3 regions of the Fusobacterium ulcerans genome follow, and region 1 is predicted to be linked to each of the others. Evidence: riboswitches for the same ligand, from Rfam matches in the RefSeq annotation. Region 1 holds a riboswitch; each other region holds the start of a gene.
The links. A riboswitch is a leader RNA that binds a small molecule or an ion and turns the genes downstream of it on or off. The one in region 1 is predicted to bind lysine.
Positions count from the first base shown of each region.

Region 2: it holds a riboswitch for lysine, as region 1 does, so the genes downstream of both, C4N20_RS04160 (M20 metallopeptidase family protein) here and C4N20_RS00810 (YfcC family protein) in region 1, are expected to answer to the same signal.
Region 3: it holds a riboswitch for lysine, as region 1 does, so the genes downstream of both, kal (3-aminobutyryl-CoA ammonia lyase) here and C4N20_RS00810 (YfcC family protein) in region 1, are expected to answer to the same signal.

Region 1 is NZ_CP028105.1:160,855-167,001, forward strand. Features, by position in the region: gene C4N20_RS00800 (carbamoyl phosphate synthase small subunit) at 1-492, opposite strand, end outside; gene C4N20_RS00805 (M20 family metallopeptidase) at 866-2,071, shown strand; lysine riboswitch at 2,206-2,380, shown strand; gene C4N20_RS00810 (YfcC family protein) at 2,522-3,928, shown strand; gene C4N20_RS00815 (hypothetical protein) at 4,048-4,860, opposite strand; gene C4N20_RS00820 (patatin-like phospholipase family protein) at 5,416-6,147, opposite strand, start outside.
Region 2 is NZ_CP028105.1:916,303-922,449, forward strand. Features, by position in the region: gene dapA (4-hydroxy-tetrahydrodipicolinate synthase) at 1-698, opposite strand, end outside; gene C4N20_RS04150 (aspartate-semialdehyde dehydrogenase) at 941-1,921, opposite strand; gene C4N20_RS04155 (aspartate kinase) at 1,931-3,136, opposite strand; lysine riboswitch at 3,263-3,439, opposite strand; lysine riboswitch at 3,568-3,744, shown strand; gene C4N20_RS04160 (M20 metallopeptidase family protein) at 3,836-5,026, shown strand; gene C4N20_RS04165 (3'-5' exonuclease) at 5,162-5,722, shown strand; gene C4N20_RS04170 (DUF2752 domain-containing protein) at 5,747-6,133, opposite strand; gene C4N20_RS04175 (DUF4234 domain-containing protein) at 6,109-6,147, opposite strand, start outside.
Region 3 is NZ_CP028105.1:3,349,396-3,355,542, forward strand. Features, by position in the region: gene kdd (L-erythro-3,5-diaminohexanoate dehydrogenase) at 1-811, opposite strand, end outside; gene kce (3-keto-5-aminohexanoate cleavage enzyme) at 862-1,677, opposite strand; gene kal (3-aminobutyryl-CoA ammonia lyase) at 1,710-2,093, opposite strand; lysine riboswitch at 2,204-2,381, opposite strand; gene C4N20_RS15495 (Crp/Fnr family transcriptional regulator) at 2,704-3,204, shown strand; gene C4N20_RS16870 (rubredoxin) at 3,283-3,624, shown strand; gene C4N20_RS15505 (peptide MFS transporter) at 3,745-5,124, shown strand; gene C4N20_RS15510 (PhzF family phenazine biosynthesis protein) at 5,376-6,147, opposite strand, start outside.

The DNA of each region.
Region 1 (6,147 bases):
AATTTCAATTATACCTTTTCTGCTCACCTGCTCTACTGCATTTTCATATGAAAAATTATCAAATCTTTCTTTTAATTCTTTGTGTGTTAATTCTTTATCTGTAATAATAGCCTTCATCGAACCTTTATCTCTTATTATTTTAGTTAATTCTCTAGTATCTACACCTTTGAATCCAACTACATTATATTGACTTAAAAATCCTTCTAAAGTCATCTCACATCTAAAGTTATTTGGAAGTTTCGCATCTTCCTTTATAATAAATCCTTTTAGATGAATTTTGTCTGATTCCATATCCTCAAGATTTAATCCATAGTTCCCAACCATAGGATACGTCATAACAACTATCTTTCCATAAAGAGATGGATCTGTTAAAACCTCCTGATACCCAGTCATTCCAGTAGTAAAAACTATTTCCCCAGTTGTCTCTCCAAAATGTCCAAAAATTTTTCCATCAAAACTCATACCATTTTCTAGAATAAGCTTTCCTTTCATCTTACCTCCTCTAAAAAAAAAGATATAACTATAAAAGTTATATCTCTATAATATAAAAATTTAAATTGCAATCATAAAGTGTAAAATTAGAAAAAATTTTTCTTAAAAAAAAATTGAAAAATGAATTAAAAAAGTTTGGATCAAATATCTGTTTGTCAATAAGCATTGATATTTCTAACCTTTTCATTTCTTTCCTCCTAATTTTTACTAAGAAGTATTATAACGATTTTTCACTAATTTGTCAAGAAATTTCAAAATATATTTACTTCCTGAATATCTCTTTCAAATTAATTATATCAAATAATCAATTGACATGCTATATTTTTTGATGTAACATTTATAATTATTAAATAATATAAGTCTGGAGGGAAAAATGTTTAAATTAGAAGGTATTAAAAAAGAACTTTATGCTGTTGAAGACACTTGCAAAAAAGATATTGAAGCTGTTTGTGACTATATTTTTAAAAATCCCGAGCTTGGAGAAAAAGAATTTCTTTCTTCAAAATACCTTATAGACCTTTTAAAGAAAAATGGTTTTACTGTAGAAGAAAATTATTGCGAACTTCCTACGGCTTTCAGAGCTGAATATGGAGATAACAATGGACCTAGCATAGCTTTTCTTGCTGAGTATGATGCCCTTCCTGGATATGGACCTGATAAAGTTCCTGGACATGCTTGCGGACATAACTGGATAGCTGCTGGAACTTATGGAGCTGCTCTGGTTTTATCAAAATTTAAAAATAATTTCAAAGGTAAAGTAATTTTAATTGGAACTCCAGCTGAAGAGACTTTAGGTGGAAAAGTAAACATGGTTGAGCAAAATGCTTTTGATGATATTGATGTTGTTCTTCAAATGCATTTGGAAGCTAATAATAATCTTAGTTGTAAAACTCTGGCTATTGACTGCATAAAATTCCAGTTTACAGGTAAAGCTGCCCACGCTGCTGCTCATCCTGATGAAGGAATAAATGCTTTAGATGCTGTTCAGTTGATGTATAGCGGTATAAACTGCTTGAGACAGCATATAACTTCTGATTCAAGAATTCATGGTATTATCACAAGCGGAGGAGATGCCCCTAATACTGTTCCTGATTTTGCTGAATGTAAATTTCATATCAGATCAAATGACAGAGCTTATTTAAATACTCTTACTCAGAAAGTAATAAACTGTGCAAAAGGTGCAGAGTTTATGACAGGTGCTGTTTTGAAATATGAAAAGTATGAAAATTCATTTGATAATTTATTAAATCTTCCATCTCTACAGGATTTAATGAGAAAAAATCTTATAGAAGTTGGAGTAAGTAATTTTTTAGATGAGAAACATGGAGCCAGTGGTTCATCTGATATAGGAAATGTAAGTCAGGTCTGTCCTACTATGTATACAGAGTTAGCTCTTGATATTGATGAAGTATGCTTTGTTCATGATGAGGCATATTTAAAATATGTAAATTCAGAAGAAGCATATGATAAACTTCACAAATCTGTAAAAGCTATGACTGGAACTGCTTTGGAACTTTATTGTGAACCTGAATTATTAAAAGTTGTAAAAGAAGATTTTAAAAAATTAAAAAGAAGTTAATTTCTGGTTATTAAAGAATAACTATTGATTTTATTATGTCCATTTTTTATATTTATAAAAAAAATATAATTGATTCATTTATTATATTTTACTTTTTATGTATGTTGACGTATAATCAGCCTTATAAAATTAAAAAGAAAGATAGAGGCGCAGAAAACATCAGTAGGATCATTTAGTTTAGCAAACAGTGAGGTGATCTGAAAGGGAATTCTGCCGAAATGAAAAAGAATGCTGAAGCTTTTTTGTTGGGAGTATAGATAATATCTGTACTACTGTCATTGATTACTTCAATGGAGTGCTATCTGTGATTCTGATCTATGTGCATTTTTTGCTTTGCATATAATTAAGTTGTTTTGTCACAGTTTAGTGTTCTGAGCTGTGACTTTTTTATTTTATAAAAATATCAAAAACATGTTTTTATATATTAAAATTATCTTGAGGGAGGAAAAAATGTCAGAAAACACTACTAGAAGAAAACTTACAATACCACATACTTATGTGATAATTGGAATCATTCTTGTTATTTTAACTGTTTTAACTTATATCATACCAGCAGGTACTTACGAAAGGGCTGTAGATCCAGTTTTAAATAGAACTATGGTTGTTCAGGGATCATTCAAATATATTGAGCAGACTCCTGTATCTCCTTTCCATATGTTTATGGCAGTTGTAGAAGGGCTTGTTTCTACTGCTGATATCATATTCTTTATCTTTTTTGCTTATGGTTTTGTATATCTTTTGATAAAAACAGGAGCTTTTTATGGTTCTCTTGGTTCTCTTATCAAAAAATTTCATGGTAAAGAAACTATGATTTTCCCTATCTTCATGATAGTATTTGGAATCTGTGGATCTACTTTTGGTCTTTATGAAGAAACTTATGGTCTGCTTCCTGCATTCATGGGAATATCTGTAGCTCTAGGATATGATGCTCTAGTTGGAGGAGCAGCTGTTATCCTTGGTACAGCTACTGGATTTGCTGCTGCTACACTTAATCCTTTCACTATTGGAATAGCTCAAGGAATAGCTGAACTTCCAATAGGTTCTGGAATAGGATTGAGAATCATATGTTTTATAGTTTTTCAAGGAGCTGCTATTATCTATCTTATGCTTTATGCAAGAAAAGTAAGACGTCATCCTGAATTATCTATAGTTAAAGATGTTAAATTTAATTTTTCAAATGGTATGAATCGTGAAGAGATGGAAAAACTTCCATTCAATGGAAAACATAAACTTATCATGATGCTTTTTGTTGTAACAATAGTTTTGTTAGTATATGGTACAAGCCAGCTTGGATGGTATCTAAACGAACTTTCAACTCTGTTCTTTATTATGATGATGATAACTGGACTTGTTGGTGGATACAACTTCAGCCAGATTGCTTCTCTTTTTATAGAATCAGTTTCTGATGTTATCTTTGGAGCTTTGGCAGTTGGAGTAGCAAGATCACTTACTATAGTAATGGAAAACGGTCATATAATTGATACAATCATTAACTTTATGGCTAATACTCTTGCTACTATGCCAAAAACTGTTGCAGCTATTGGAATGGTTGTTGTACAAAACTTTATCAATTTCTTTATTCCATCTGGTTCAGGACAGGCAGCTACATCTATGCCTATCATGGCTCCTCTTGCAGATGCCATTGGACTTACAAGACAGACAGCTGTACTTGCATTCCAGTTTGGAGATGGATTCTCAAATATGTTCTGGCCTACATCAGCAGCCACTGTATGTGGACTTATGAGCCTTCCAATAGAGAAATGGTATAGATTTATTACACCATTATTTCTATTTATGTTCCTGCTGCAAGTTGTATTTATGGTTATAGCAGTGGCAATTAATTATGGACCTTTTTAATATTTAACATATATAAAGGGGCTGTCTATATGGCAGCCTTTTTAAGTTTAAAAATTTTTTAATAAAAAAATGTTGATACCCTTTTAGTATCAACACCAAGTATTATACAACTATATTTACTATTTTATTTTTGTTTTTAATTTTCTCTGATTATATTTCTTCGAAAATTCACACAGCATAACAGCAAAAATTCCTGCTACTATTCCAAAAATATTCATCATTAGAAATATTTTTAGAAAGTTATCCTTTTTATTCATTGACACATTATCTATTACTACCATATTTTCATATCCTTTTTGAAGTTTCAAACCTGTCAATGTTCTCATTTGTTCTAGACAAATTTCAATCGTTTTTCTTAACTCTTCTCTTCTTACAGTATCTGTACTTCTTGTCATTTCTCCAGAAAAATATTCGATATTTCCTGTTGCTTTTTTCTCCTCCACTGTAATCATTTCTTCCATTTTTTTTGATATATATTTATTAATTTCAAAAAATATTTTATCTTTTTCAGCGAATAATTTTTCTCCATCTTTACTTTCAAGAAAATAAATAGTGTTATTTTCTTTTTTTATATTTCTTATCTCTATAATATTAGAACCATAATTATATTGTTTTATATTCTGTATTATCGGAATTTCTTGCTGTAGAGCAGATTTTTTTATATATTTTGATATATTTTCCAAATCTAAACGTGGAAACAGAATCCCAGATTTTTGATATAGCTCATCATTTAAAACTCTTTCTTTGTCTATATGAAACTCTATCCTTAGTTCATCTTTTTTATTCCTATTCTGAGAATATGAAACTATTATACTTGCAATAAATACTACAACTACAATTGAAAAAAACATTTTCTTCCACTCTAAAAAAATATCTACTATCTCATATATATCTATTTCCTCTTCCATATCTTCAATTCTATCTTTGTTCATAAATTTCCCCTTATTTTTTAACTTTTATTTATTTTTAAAGACTAGCATTTGTTAATTTATTATCCCCTATCTGCATTATTTTTATGTATAAAAATAAATATCCACTGATTCAAATTCAATTAAAATATTCTTTATACTTGATAATAGTATATATAATAAAACTTAATTTTTTATTCTAATAAAAGTTCGCTTTTATATAAAAAAGAGAACTTTTCTGAAATAGAACAATATGCAGTTAATTTTTTGTTTTATTTTCACGAAATCTTTTAAGAATTAAAGGTATGATTCGCTTTAAAATTATATTATTTTTTTATTTCTTTGTCAACATAAATATATAAAGGAATATTTTTTTCTTTTATAAAACTTAGAATTTGAGAATTAAATATCAGTGTTCGTGTTATTATATAAAAGCGAACCGTTTTAACTTTACTATATTTTTGATTTTTATTCTTTTTTAAAATTAAAAACCCATGAATTTCAGAATATTAATTCTTAAAATTACATGGGCTTGATTTTTTAGGATAGCAGATATGAAATTATTCTTCTAAAATTAATTTATTTAAGTGTTGACTCATAAGAATAATATACACATTTAGCATTTTCATATCCGTGCCTTACTATTAAATCAAAATCTTTTTCACTAGGTTTGAATAAAGTTGTTGGATAGTTTTTCAATTTTTCGCTTTCCTCTTTACCTAAACATTCTTTTAAAAGTCTCTCTTTTACTTTTTCATCTATTATTCCTCTAGCAGTTATTTTTTCAGCTGAATTTCCAATTTTTACACACATACCTGATTTTTTATTAATTATAAAATCAACAAAATTTCTCAATCTTAATCCCGCAACCTGATCCATATCTATATCCACAAGTCTTTTTATATCTGTCAGCTTTCCAAATAAATTTTTACTTGGTTTTGTAAATTCCTCTGTTCCTGCTGAAGCATCACTTACAATACAGAAATTTATTCCCTTTCTGCATTCTCCACCATTATCTGGTTTGTATAGAGCTTCTATTCCAAGATTGTCATATACTCCTCCATCCCAAAGGTGAATTTTATCTGCTGGTAATTTTACCTCTTCTCCTTCATAATTTTTCCAGATATATTTATCAGTTTTTACTTCTGTCATTCCTATTAGTATGGGGAATCCAGCTGAAGCAGCTACTGCTTCTGCAATAGGAAAATTGCTGCCATCAAAATATCCTATTTTATAGTCTCCACATCTTTTTTGACTGAAACGGAAACATTTTCCAGTTTCAAAAGTTGTACAGTTTATATACCATGCTGG
Region 2 (6,147 bases), 760 kb from region 1:
AATTCTCTAGCTTTTTTTATATCTCCCTTTAGAAATGAAACTGTCATATCATGACTTATGTCAGGAATTATATTAGCTGATACAGAAATGACTCCCTTTCCTCCCAATGAAAGAACTGGTACCACCATATCATCATTTCCAGAATAAATATCAAGCTCTGGGACTTCTCTTGCTACCTCTGCAACATATGAGATATTCCCACTGGCTTCTTTCAATGCTGTGATATTTTCTATCTGTGCCAATCTTTTCAAAAGCGGTATAGAAAGATTTACCCCTGTTCTTGAAGGAACATTATACAGTATCACAGGAATTTTAACTCCTTCTGCTATTGCTTTGTAATGTTCATATATTCCATTTTCATTTCCCTTGTTATAGTAAGGAGTAACTACTAAAAGTCCATCTACTCCCAATTTCTCTACTCTTTTGCTGAATTCCACAGCATGTCTTGTATCATTTGATCCAGTTCCTGCTATTACAGGTATTCTGCTATTTATTATATCTACTGTAAATTCTATTACTGAAATTTTTTCTTCGTCACTGAGAGTGCTCCCTTCACCAGTAGTCCCAGTTACTATTATTGCATCTGTATGATTTATTACATGAAATTCAAGTATCTCTCTAAGTCTTGAGTAATTTACATCACCATTTTCATCAAAGGGAGTTATGAGGGCAACTCCCGATCCTGTAAACAATTCCATCTATTTCCTCCTAGGTTACATTCTTCTATAATATTGCTCTATTTTCTTCAACAATCACATTTTTCACTCTTCTTTTTTGATCATATTTCCTAATTATATATTTCTGTCTTCCTTTGTAATTAAATTTTTTAATCATATTTTTTCTTTTCTTCCTCACCCATATTTCTCAATTATATCTTTCTTCTTTAGCAATTAAATTTCTTAATTATATTTTCTCTCTTATTCTCCATTAAATTTCTCTATTACATCCCTCTAAAAAGTTCTGCAATTTGAACAGCGTTTGTAGCTGCTCCTTTTCTTATATTATCAGCAACTACCCACAAATTTATTCCTTTTTCTGTGCTGAAATCTCTTCTCACTCTTCCTACCAATACCTTATCCTGTCCAGTAGCATCAGAAGCCAATGGATACTCATTAGAATTTACATCATCTACAAGCACCATTCCAGCAAAATTTCCCAGAGCCTCTTTCAATTCTTCCAAATCAAAATCTCTTTCCAACTCTGCTGTAATAGAAACAGAATGTGAATTCATTACTGGAACTCTTACACAAGTAGCTGTTACAGGAAGGTCTGGTATTCCCAATATCTTTCTTGTTTCATCTATCATTTTTATCTCTTCTTTTGTGTACCCATTCTCCAAAAATTTATCTATGTGTGGAAGGCAGTTATTTACTATTGGGTGAGGATAAGTCTTTGGTTCCTCTCCCCTAAGTCCATTTTCTAAATCTTCTATTCCCTTATGACCGCTTCCAGATACAGCTTGATAAGTACTGTAAATAACTCTTTTTAAACCATATTTTTCTTCTAACACTTTTAGAGGAAGCATACACTGAATAGTCGAACAGTTAGGATTTGCTATTATCCCACTATTTTTAAAGGCTGTCTCAGGATTTACTTCTGGTACTACCAGAGGAACTCCACTTTCCATTCTCCAAGCAGATGAATTATCTATAACTAGCACCCCTTTTTCTGCTGCTATTGGAGCAAATTTCTTACTTATATCTCCCCCAGCTGAAAATAGTGCTATGTCTATATTTCTGTCAAAACTACTCTCTGTAAGTTCTTCCACTGTATATTCTTTACTTTTAAATATCACTTTATTTCCTGCACTTCTCTTTGATGCAAAAAGATAAAGTTCTGTTATATCAAAATCTCTTTCTTCCAATACTTTTAAAAATGTTCCCCCTACTAATCCAGTAGCCCCTACTATAGCTATTCTCATCATTTCCTCCTAAAGTCCAAATTCTACAGCAGCTGACTCTACCGCTCTATTTATTAAATTTCTGTCTACACTGCATGATATACTTATTTCAGAAGTAGTCACCTGATAAAATTCCACTCCAGCACTGCTCAATGCTGAGAAAAATCTTCCTGCTATTCCTGAATTATTTATCATTCCAATTCCCACAACTGATATCATTCCTAAATTATCCTGATACTCTATCTCAATTTCTGGGTATCTGTTTCTTATCTGCTCTACTACCTGATCCAACAGATATTTTTCTCCAAGAGTGCAGCTGAATGATATATCTGTCTTTCTATCTCTGCTTATATTTTGAGTGATCATATTTATATTCAGTCCGCAATTATTTATTGTAGAAAATATCTCTGCTATCTTCTCTGCTGAGTAATCTATATTTGAGATTGTTGTTACAATTATTTCATTTGCTATGCTAAGTCCAGTTACTAATTTTTCTTCTAAAGCACTATTTTTTTCCATGATATATGTTCCTCCTGTTTCACTTAAACTTCTTCCTACAAAAATTGGTATATTAAATTTTTTCCCTAATTCCACTGCTCTTGTTTCCATTACTCCTGCACCAAGGTGTGCCATCTCCATCATCTCCTCATATGAAATTTTATCCAGTAATTTTGCATCTCTATATCTTCTGGGATCTACACTGTATATCCCTTCCACATCTGTATATATTCTGCATTCACACCCTAGAGCAGCTGCCAGAGCCACAGCACTTGTGTCTGACCCTCCTCTCCCTAGAGTTGTTATATCTCCATCGTCATTAACTCCCTGAAAGCCAGTTACTATGACAATCTTCCCATCTTTCAGATGATTTTCTATTCTCTCTACATCTATACTTTTTATCTTACTCTTTGTATGAATCCCCATAGTTTTTACATTTGCCTGAGATCCAGTAAGTGATACTGCCTTTTCTCCTTCTGCATTCAATGCTATAGATAAAAGCGTCACTGTCTGCTGTTCTCCAGTTGATAGTAGAGAATCAAGTTCTCTCTGATCAGGATTTGAAGAAATTTCATTAGCCATCTTTATTAAAGCATCTGTTGTCTTTCCCATTGCTGAAGCAACAACAACGATTTCATCATACTTTTCCCTCTTCAGCTTACTGATATATCCAGAAATCGCTTTTATTTTTTCTATCGTTGCTACACTTGAACCACCATACTTTAATACTACTCTCATAAAAAAATCTCCTTTAAAAAATATTTTGTAATAAAAAAAACCAGCAGATTGCAGTCCGCTGGTCGATATTCATCACAAAAAAATTAAAATAAGGCTACTATTAAAATTTTCCATTAGAAAAAAGACTCAACAGAAAGCACAACATTGGTTCCCCAATGACAGTTATACAGATGTTATCTGCATTCCAAAAATCAATTTGTCAGCCTCACAAAATCGAAATTTCGGCAATCTCCCCTTTCACTGTGTTTCATAGCTGGCTAGCTCCACATAGTTACTCTTGTTGATTGCTCCTCAATCTGTTTATTTATTTAAGTGAGATTTTACAACACAATTTAAAAATTTAATAATTCAAAAAATATATATAAAGAGTATAAAAAATATATTATTATTTTTTCCTAAATTGCTATATACTTCTTTAAATATAACTTAAATAATTTGATAGAGGTGCAGAGAACATCAGTAAAAATACTTAGTCTGGCAAACTGTGAGGTATTTTGAAAGGGAACTTTGCCGAAATGAAGGTATCAAGCCCTGATATTTTTGTTGGCAGTATGGAAAATATTTATACTGTTGTCATTGATTTTTATCAATGGAGTGCTGTCTGGAAATAGATTTTTTTTGATGCTTTTTGTTGTCAAAAATTTTTATCACAGCTCTCATAGCTGTGATTTTTTTATTACATAACTTGGAGGTTAGGAAATGAATTTGAAAAATATTTTTTTTGATGGTATAGAAAATTCTGAACAATGGTTCATAAGTGTGAGAAGAGAGCTTCATGAGCATCCTGAACTGGACTTTGATCTGCCGGAAACTACTGGTATAATATGCAGATATCTTGATGAAATTGGAATTCCATACAAGACAGGTATCGGAAAAAGTGGTATAGTTGCTGATCTTACAGGGAAAAACAGTAATATTACCATAGCATTGAGAGCTGATATTGATGCTCTTCCAATTCTCGAAAATACAGGTTGTGAATATTCATCAAAAAACACTGGAAAAATGCATGCATGCAGTCATGATGTTCATACATCCATTCTTTTAGGTACTGCTAAAATTTTAGCTGATAAAAAAGAAGAACTTCCATGTAATGTGAGATTTATATTCCAGCCTGCTGAGGAAACTACTGGAGGAGCTGTTCCAATGATAGAAGATGGTGTACTTGAAGGGGTAAATTGTATATTTGGACTCCATGTAGATCCTTCTACAGAATCAGGGAAAATAGCTGTTAAATATGGAGCAATGAATGCCTCGGCTACAGATGTAAATATTAAAATTACAGGAAAAAGCTGTCATGGTGCATATCCAAGTGGAGGAGTAGATGCAGTAGTTACAGCTGCTTATGTCATTACAGCATTGCAGAGTATTGTGAGCCGAAATATTGATTCAAGAGATTCTCTTGTATTGACTTTTGGAACTATGCAGAGTGGTACAAAAGAAAATATTGTAGCTCAGGAAGCTTTTTGCTGTGGTACTATGAGAAGTCTTTCAAACTCTGTAAGAGATAAGGCTAAAAAAAGAGTAAATACTATAGTTGAATTGGTAAGTGCTGCCTATGAAGCTAAAGGAGAGGTTTTCTATCGTGACAGTTACAATGCTCTTATTAACCACAATGAGTATATTGATTTGGTTAAATCTAATGGTGAAAATATTCTTGGAATAGACAAGGTAAAAGTAAAAGAACTTCCTGATATGGGAGTAGAGGACTTTGCATATTTCCTTGAAAAAATTCCTGGTGCTTTTTTTAATTTAGGCGTTGGAAACAGAGAGAAGAAAATCACTGCTCCTCTTCATAATGATAAGTTTAATATTGATGAGTCAGCTTTAATTATTGGAGTAAAAATGCAGATAGCTAATATTCTTTCAGCTTATGAAAAATTAAATAAATAGAAAAATTAATTTTTTTAGAAATTGATATTCTTTTTATACAACTCTCTCTTTATTATAAGTTTTTTATAGGAAATATTTGTGATATAATAATTACAAGATAAGACATTAAATAAATATTTTTAAGGGAGATTTTTTATGAAGATACTTTTTGTAGATACAGAAACTGGAGGAATAACTGAAAGATCAGCACTTATTCAACTCTCAGGAATAGTACAGATAGGAAAAGAAGTTGCAGAAGAATTTAATTTCTATATAAAGCCCTTTCCAGGTTCAGAAGTCACAGATGAAGCTTTAAAGATTCAAGGAAGAACCAGAGAAGAAGTTGAAACATACGATTCTGAAGAAGAAGTCTTCATAAAATTTATGAAAATTTTAAATAAACATATTGATAAATACAACAAAGAGGATAAGTTTCTTGTGGGAGGCTATAATGTCAGATTTGATATAGATGTTATAAACAGGTTTCTAAAGAGAAATGGAGAAAAATATCTTTTCAGCTATATTCAGGCAACAACACTGGATCCACTTCAATGGATTGCAGCATTGCAGCTTTTGAAAAAAATTCCTGTACTTAAAGATAACAAGCTTGAAACTTGGTGCAATCATTTTGGAATAGAATTGAAAGCTCATGATTCTTTAGAAGATATTAAGGCAACAAAAGCTCTTACTAAAAAAATGATGTTATTAATGAGATAAAAATAAAAAGGGGGAACCCCCTTTTTATTTTATAATATTTTTTATTGCATTAAATACTCTTACATATACAGCTCTATTATTAAATTTCATAGGCTCAATGTCTGGAAAATAAAGGTACATTCTCACTATCCATACTCCTATAAAAATTATTCCAAGAAGATATATAATCTTTTTATTCTTATACCCAAGTAAAATAAATGGCACACTCCAGAAAAGAGGGTGATAATAAAATGCTCCTCTTATATCTAAATGAGCAAGGGACATATAGGCTCTTGTCATTCCACATGCTGGACATGGTATTCCAAATATATTGATAAAGAGGCATATGCTTTTATTGAAAAAAACTACCACTAAAAAACTTATAACTGCTCCAATTAATATTACTCCTATAAGTTCTCTATTTTTGGACATAATTCATTTTCCTG
Region 3 (6,147 bases), 350 kb from region 1:
GTACATTTACACAGTTGATAGCGATATCTACTTCTTTACCATCGTTAGCAGCTAATACAGCATTTAATACTTCGATTGGTTTTGTAGCATCAGCAATAACTACTTTTATTTTGTCGCTTACTCTAGCTAATAGAGCAGCTTCTTTTTCATTTCTTACTAATCCAATTACAGTTCCAGTAGGTCCTACTCTTTTTACTGCTTCATAAGCACAAAGCATTCCTGATTTTCCAGCTGATCCAAGGATAACAACTGATTGACAAGGTCTAGCTAATTTAGCAACTTGTGCAGGTGCTCCAGCTACATCTAGAGCTGCAAGAGCTAAAGTTTCAGGCATATCTTTTGGTAATACAGCATAGATTCCACTTTCGAAAAGTATTGCTTTACCTTTGATTTCTACTCTGTCGATATCTGGTTTTACATCAACAATTTCATCTATTTTTAATGGAGTAAGAGATAGAGAAACTAGAGTAGCTATTTTATCTCCAACTTTAAGATCAGTTTTTCCAACTAAATCGTCTCCAATTTTTTCGATAGTTCCAATAAGCATTCCACCTGATCCAGTTACAGGGTTTTGCATTTTTCCTCTTTCACCAACAATTTCTTTTATTTTAGCTTTGATTTTTTCTACATCGTGTCCTGCTTCTTCTTCGATTTGAGTGAATGAAGCTGAGTCAACGTTTAATGCCATTACATCTATTAATATCTCATTTGAGTATATGTTCATGTCGTTATTTATTTTTAAAGCTGGTTGTGGTAAAACTCCTTGTGGTTCTATAACTCTGTGTGTTCCGTATTTACATCCTTTTATCATTTAAAATCTCCTCCTTAAATTATATTTTAGTTTCTATCATTCAAGTTAAATTATTTTTTTAATCCTAAGATTTCTCTAGCTTCATCAGGAGTAGCAACTTCTCTTCCTAATTCTTTAGCTAATCTTACAACTTTTTCTACAAGTTCTCCATTTGATTTAGCAAGTACACCTTTTTCAATGTATACATTGTCTTCAAATCCAACTCTTACATGTCCACCCATAGTGATAGCCATTGCTGCCATTGGGAATTCATGTCTTCCTATTCCAGCTACTGTCCATGTAGAACCTTCTGGGATACTTTCACTGATAAACACAAGGTCTCTTGCACTTGCTGCCATTTGTACTCCTAAAACGAAGTCAAAATGCATAGGTTTTTTGATGAATCCTTGTTTTGCATATCTTATAGCATAATCTACCATTCCTTTGTCGAATACTTCGATTTCAGGTTTTACTCCTCTTTCGATCATTATTTTTCCAAAGTTTTTAATAGTATTTTCTGTATTAGTGAAAACTTCATCTCCACCAAAATTGCAAGTTCCACAATCTAGAGTTGCCATTTCTGGTCCTAATTCAGTAGGTTGTAATCTTTCAAGATCTGTCATTCCAACTGCTCCACCAGTAGATGGCTGGATTATTGCATCTGGACATTTTTCTCTTATTGCATCCATGCATTGTTTAAATCTCTCTTTAGATTGAGTAGGAGTCCCATCATCTTCTCTTACATGTAAGTGAATTATTGAAGCTCCAGCTTTGTATGCTCCATATGCTTCTCTTACTATCTCTTCTACAGTATAAGGAACTGCTGGATTTTGTTCTTTAGTTACTTCAGCTCCGCATATAGCAGCTGTAATTATTAATTTTTCCATTTCCATCTCCTTTCAATTAGATTAAATTATCTTTATTTTTTTCTTTGTTTGTCTTTAGGAGTTACGCAAGTTCCGCTAGCTCTACATACAACTATTGGTTCAGTTAAAACATCTGCTGCTGAATCATTGATATCAGGTCTAGGAACAATAACCTTTCTAGCTTCAAAAACCATTTTTCTTGAGCTGTTTCCAGAACTTACTATTTCACCAACAGCTTCTATAAAATCTCCAGCAAATACAGGAGCCATAAATTCTACACTGTCATAAGCTTTAAATAATCCCTCGTCTCCATCCATTTGGATTAAAAGTTCAGTAGCAACGTCACCAAATAATTGTAACATTCTAGCTCCATCAACTAAATTTCCTCCATAGTGCGCATCATGAGAACTCATTCTTAATCTGATCATTGATTTCATAATTTTTTCCTCCTAATTCCTTAAATTTAAATTTTCAAAAAATTAAAAAAGATGCATGTGATAATAGACATAGTTAAACTGTAAGCATGATTTGATCTTGATTTTACTCAACCCAAAATAGCTCTCCACAATAAATGTGACAGTTGTTGCATATTCCTGCAACCCCCAAGAAAAAAAACCATAAGCAATCTTTTTTCTTTCGGCAACTACGTCCTTCGCATGAAGCATTGAGAGCTTTTTCTCTTAGCATCTCCATACTACCTCCATAAATGCACCTCTATTTTATATATAAATATTCAATTGTCTTATACGCTCGCTATGTCATAGAATTCTTAGATAAGCAACATTTATGATATATATGTATGCTTTTTCTAAAAATATAACACACTTCTTTCAATATAAGTATACTTTGACTTTTTTTAAAAGTCAATAGAAATTCTAATTTTTTTTTAAAAGTTATTGTAATCTCTTTAAGACTTCCCAAAATAATTACCCTTTCACTTACTTTTCTTTTTTTGAAGGATTTTTAAATTTCATTTGGTATATTATAATAATACAATAATATTTTATTGGAAGGTTACCTGAATAAAAAATAAGGAGGGAAATTTTTATGAAAGATCAATTTATGGATGAATACTCTACTATCTTTAAAGTAATTGAAAAGACCCCTCTATTTAGTGCTCTCAGCAAAGAGGAAACCAAAGAAATGCTTTCATTGATGACATTAAAAAATTACAAAAAAGGTGAAATTATATTTGAGCAAGATAGCTCTCCTAACAATATTTATATAATCGAAAATGGGATAGTTAAACTTTTTCATAAAAAAGATGAAGTTGATTTTGATATAGGAACTTTCACTACTGGAAATTGTTTTGGAGAAGTTGCTCTTATTGGTATACTTCCATATGTTGGAACTGCTGTTGCCATGAGTGAACTGTCAGTGTTACAGTTTTCAAAAATGTCATTGCACAAATTATCTAAAACTAATATAGTGCTCTTTAATAAATTTATTCTGAATATATCTCGTGAAGTATGTAGAAGACTTTATCTTATTGACAAGCATCTTGTTAAAGCTTTAGAAGAAAATTCAAAACTCAGCAACTCAATTTAATAATTCATATTTACCCTTTATAAAAATCGTGATATAATTCTTATAGATTATTCTGAAAAATTTATTGGAGGTTTACCTATGAAAAAATATATATGTGAAGTTTGTGGATATGTTTATGATCCTGCTGTTGGTGATGTAGACCATGGTATTAAAGCTGGAACTTCTTTTAATGACTTACCAGAAGATTGGACTTGTCCTCCTTGTGGTGCTGACAAGCATGCTTTTGCTGAAGTAAAGGAACATGATACTAACGAAACTGAAAAATTTATGTGTGAAGTGTGTGGATATGTTTATGATCCTGCTGTTGGTGATGCTGAGCATGGCATTAAAGCTGGAACTTCTTTCAATGATCTGCCAGAAGATTGGACTTGTCCTCCTTGTGGTGCTGATAAGCATGCATTTAGAAAATTCAAATATTAATTAAAATATCTATGGCACAGAATATTTCTGTGCCCTTTTTTTATTTTGCTTTTAATTTGATAGGAAATACTATATAATAGCAGAATAAATGATTGCTATTGAATGTTTTGGAGGATTTTTATGTTGTTGGATTTTATAAATAATCTCAAAAGAAAATATCCCAGTTCCTTTTGGCTTATGTGTTTCACTATTACTTGGGAAAGGTTTTCATATCATGGAATATCCACATTGCTTGTTCTCTACTTTACCACGTCTGTTATTAAAGGCGGCATTGGCCTTTCACCAAAAGAAGCCACTTCACTTTATGGGTTCTATGTAGGAATATTACATCTTACTCCATTGATTGGTGGATGGTTGTCAGATAGGTATCTAGGACAGCAAAAATCTATAATTTTAGGTGGAGCTTTTATATCTCTTGGAAATTTTCTTTTATTTACAAGTTCTAATATTTATCAACTATATTTTGGACTTCTTTCCATCATTATTGGAAATGGATTCTTCAAAGCTAATGGAACTAATCTTGTAGGAAATATTTATTCACATAAAAGTACTCTTGAAAGAGAAGTTGCTTACAGTCTTTTTTATATGTTTATAAATCTAGGTTCTTTCCTTGCTCCTTTTACAGCTGGTCTAGTAGCTGATAAATTCTTTGCTGTAAGAACTATCACTGGAGAAATTACACATTTTGGGTATAAACCTATGTTTCTTATTTGCAGTATTATTGGTATCATTTGGACTGTTTCTTTTTTATGTCTTGCTCCTAAATATCTGAAAGATACTGGAAAATCACCATGTTACACATGCAAAACTGAAAAAAAATCAATTTTCTCTTTTGACTTTACTGAAAATGAAAAGAAAAGAATAAAAGCCATGGGGATAATATCAATATTTGTTATTCTGTTCTGGACATCTTTTTATCAATCATTTAGCTCTATAACTTTGTATGCAAGAGATCATGTTGATAGAAATTTACTTGGATTTATCATTCCTGTTCCTTGGTTTGCTGCTTTAAATGCTATACTTGGAATACTTTTTTCTCCAATACTGGCAATGTTATGGAGCCAGCTTAGAAAAAGAAATATAACTATTCCTGTAAAAATTTCTATCGGTATATTTTCAATGGGAATAGCTTTTGCCTTTATGACTATTTCAGTTCTTACTTCTGGAGGAATGAAAGCAAATATAATTTTCATTATTCTTGCATATGTATTTAATACTCTGTCTGAACTTTGTGTAGCTCCTATTGGTATTGCCATGTTTAACTGCCTCTCTCCTAAAAGATATTCTACATTTTTTATGGGATTATGGTACATGACTATGTTCTTTGCAAGTATTATTTCTGGAAAAGTTGCTGGTTTTACACAAGATATGGGATTTCTTACTATCTTTCTTTCTCTCGCTGTAATACTTTTTACAATGGGAAGCATTTTATATTTTTCCAGAAAACATCTTGATAATCTTATGGTTGTAGAAGATGACTGTGATTGCAGGATAATATAAATTAAAAAATACCATTAAAAAATTTATTATAAAATCTAAATAAAAAAATCTACTGCTATGTTTTCAGAAAAGTTTTAAAAAATTTTTCTTTAATTTTATTCTAGTAGCAGTTTAATTGTTAATCTTAATAGACTTGACATTTTTGAGAGCTATTTTTGCTGAACCAAATTGAAATAGAAAAATAAAAAACAAGAGGCTGTAGAAATTAGTTAATCATCACTAATTTTCAACAACCTCATTTTTTAATTTAATTATATTTCTATTTTTCCCTCTACAAATTTTACTGCTGTTCCTCCAATAAGTACATCTAATTTTTCATCTTTAATTTGAATTTTTCCCATAATTTCACTTTTTCTACCTAATTTTTCTCCTTGAGTAACTACAACAGTTTTTCCAGCTTCTATCTTTTCTATTGTATATAGATAATATATCAATGCTCCATTAGATGTTCCTGTTGCTGCTTCTTCATCTATATCAACTATTGGAGCAAAATTTCTAGCATAAAGCCTTGTTTCATTTTCAGTTTTTTCCATATAAAACGGATGAAGAGATATTATATCTAACTCCTCACTGATTTTTCTAATTTTCTCCATATTTCCTACTATTTCATTTAATATTTCTTTTCTTTTCAAAGGTATCATCAAATCCCAAACACCTGTATACGCCTTTACTATTTCTATACTCTCTTCAAAACTATCAGAAGAGATATTTAATGCTTCTGCTAGTTCAGTTTTATTTACAGTAAAGTTTTTATCTATTTTAGGCGAAGCTTGATACATCATTACATTCTCTATTCTGTTGTTTTTTATTTTTATAACTATAGGAAGAATCCCTAAATTAGTTTCTATATCTATTTTATTTTCTCCCTCAGCAGCTTTTATTATTCCACATTCTACCAAGGCTGTTCCATAAGCTATAGTTGCATGTCCACATAAATCTATCTCTTCTTTTGGAGTAAAAAATCTTACCTTTATTTTTTCAGGGTCATTCAAAAACAAGAACACAGTTTCAGGATACCCAAGT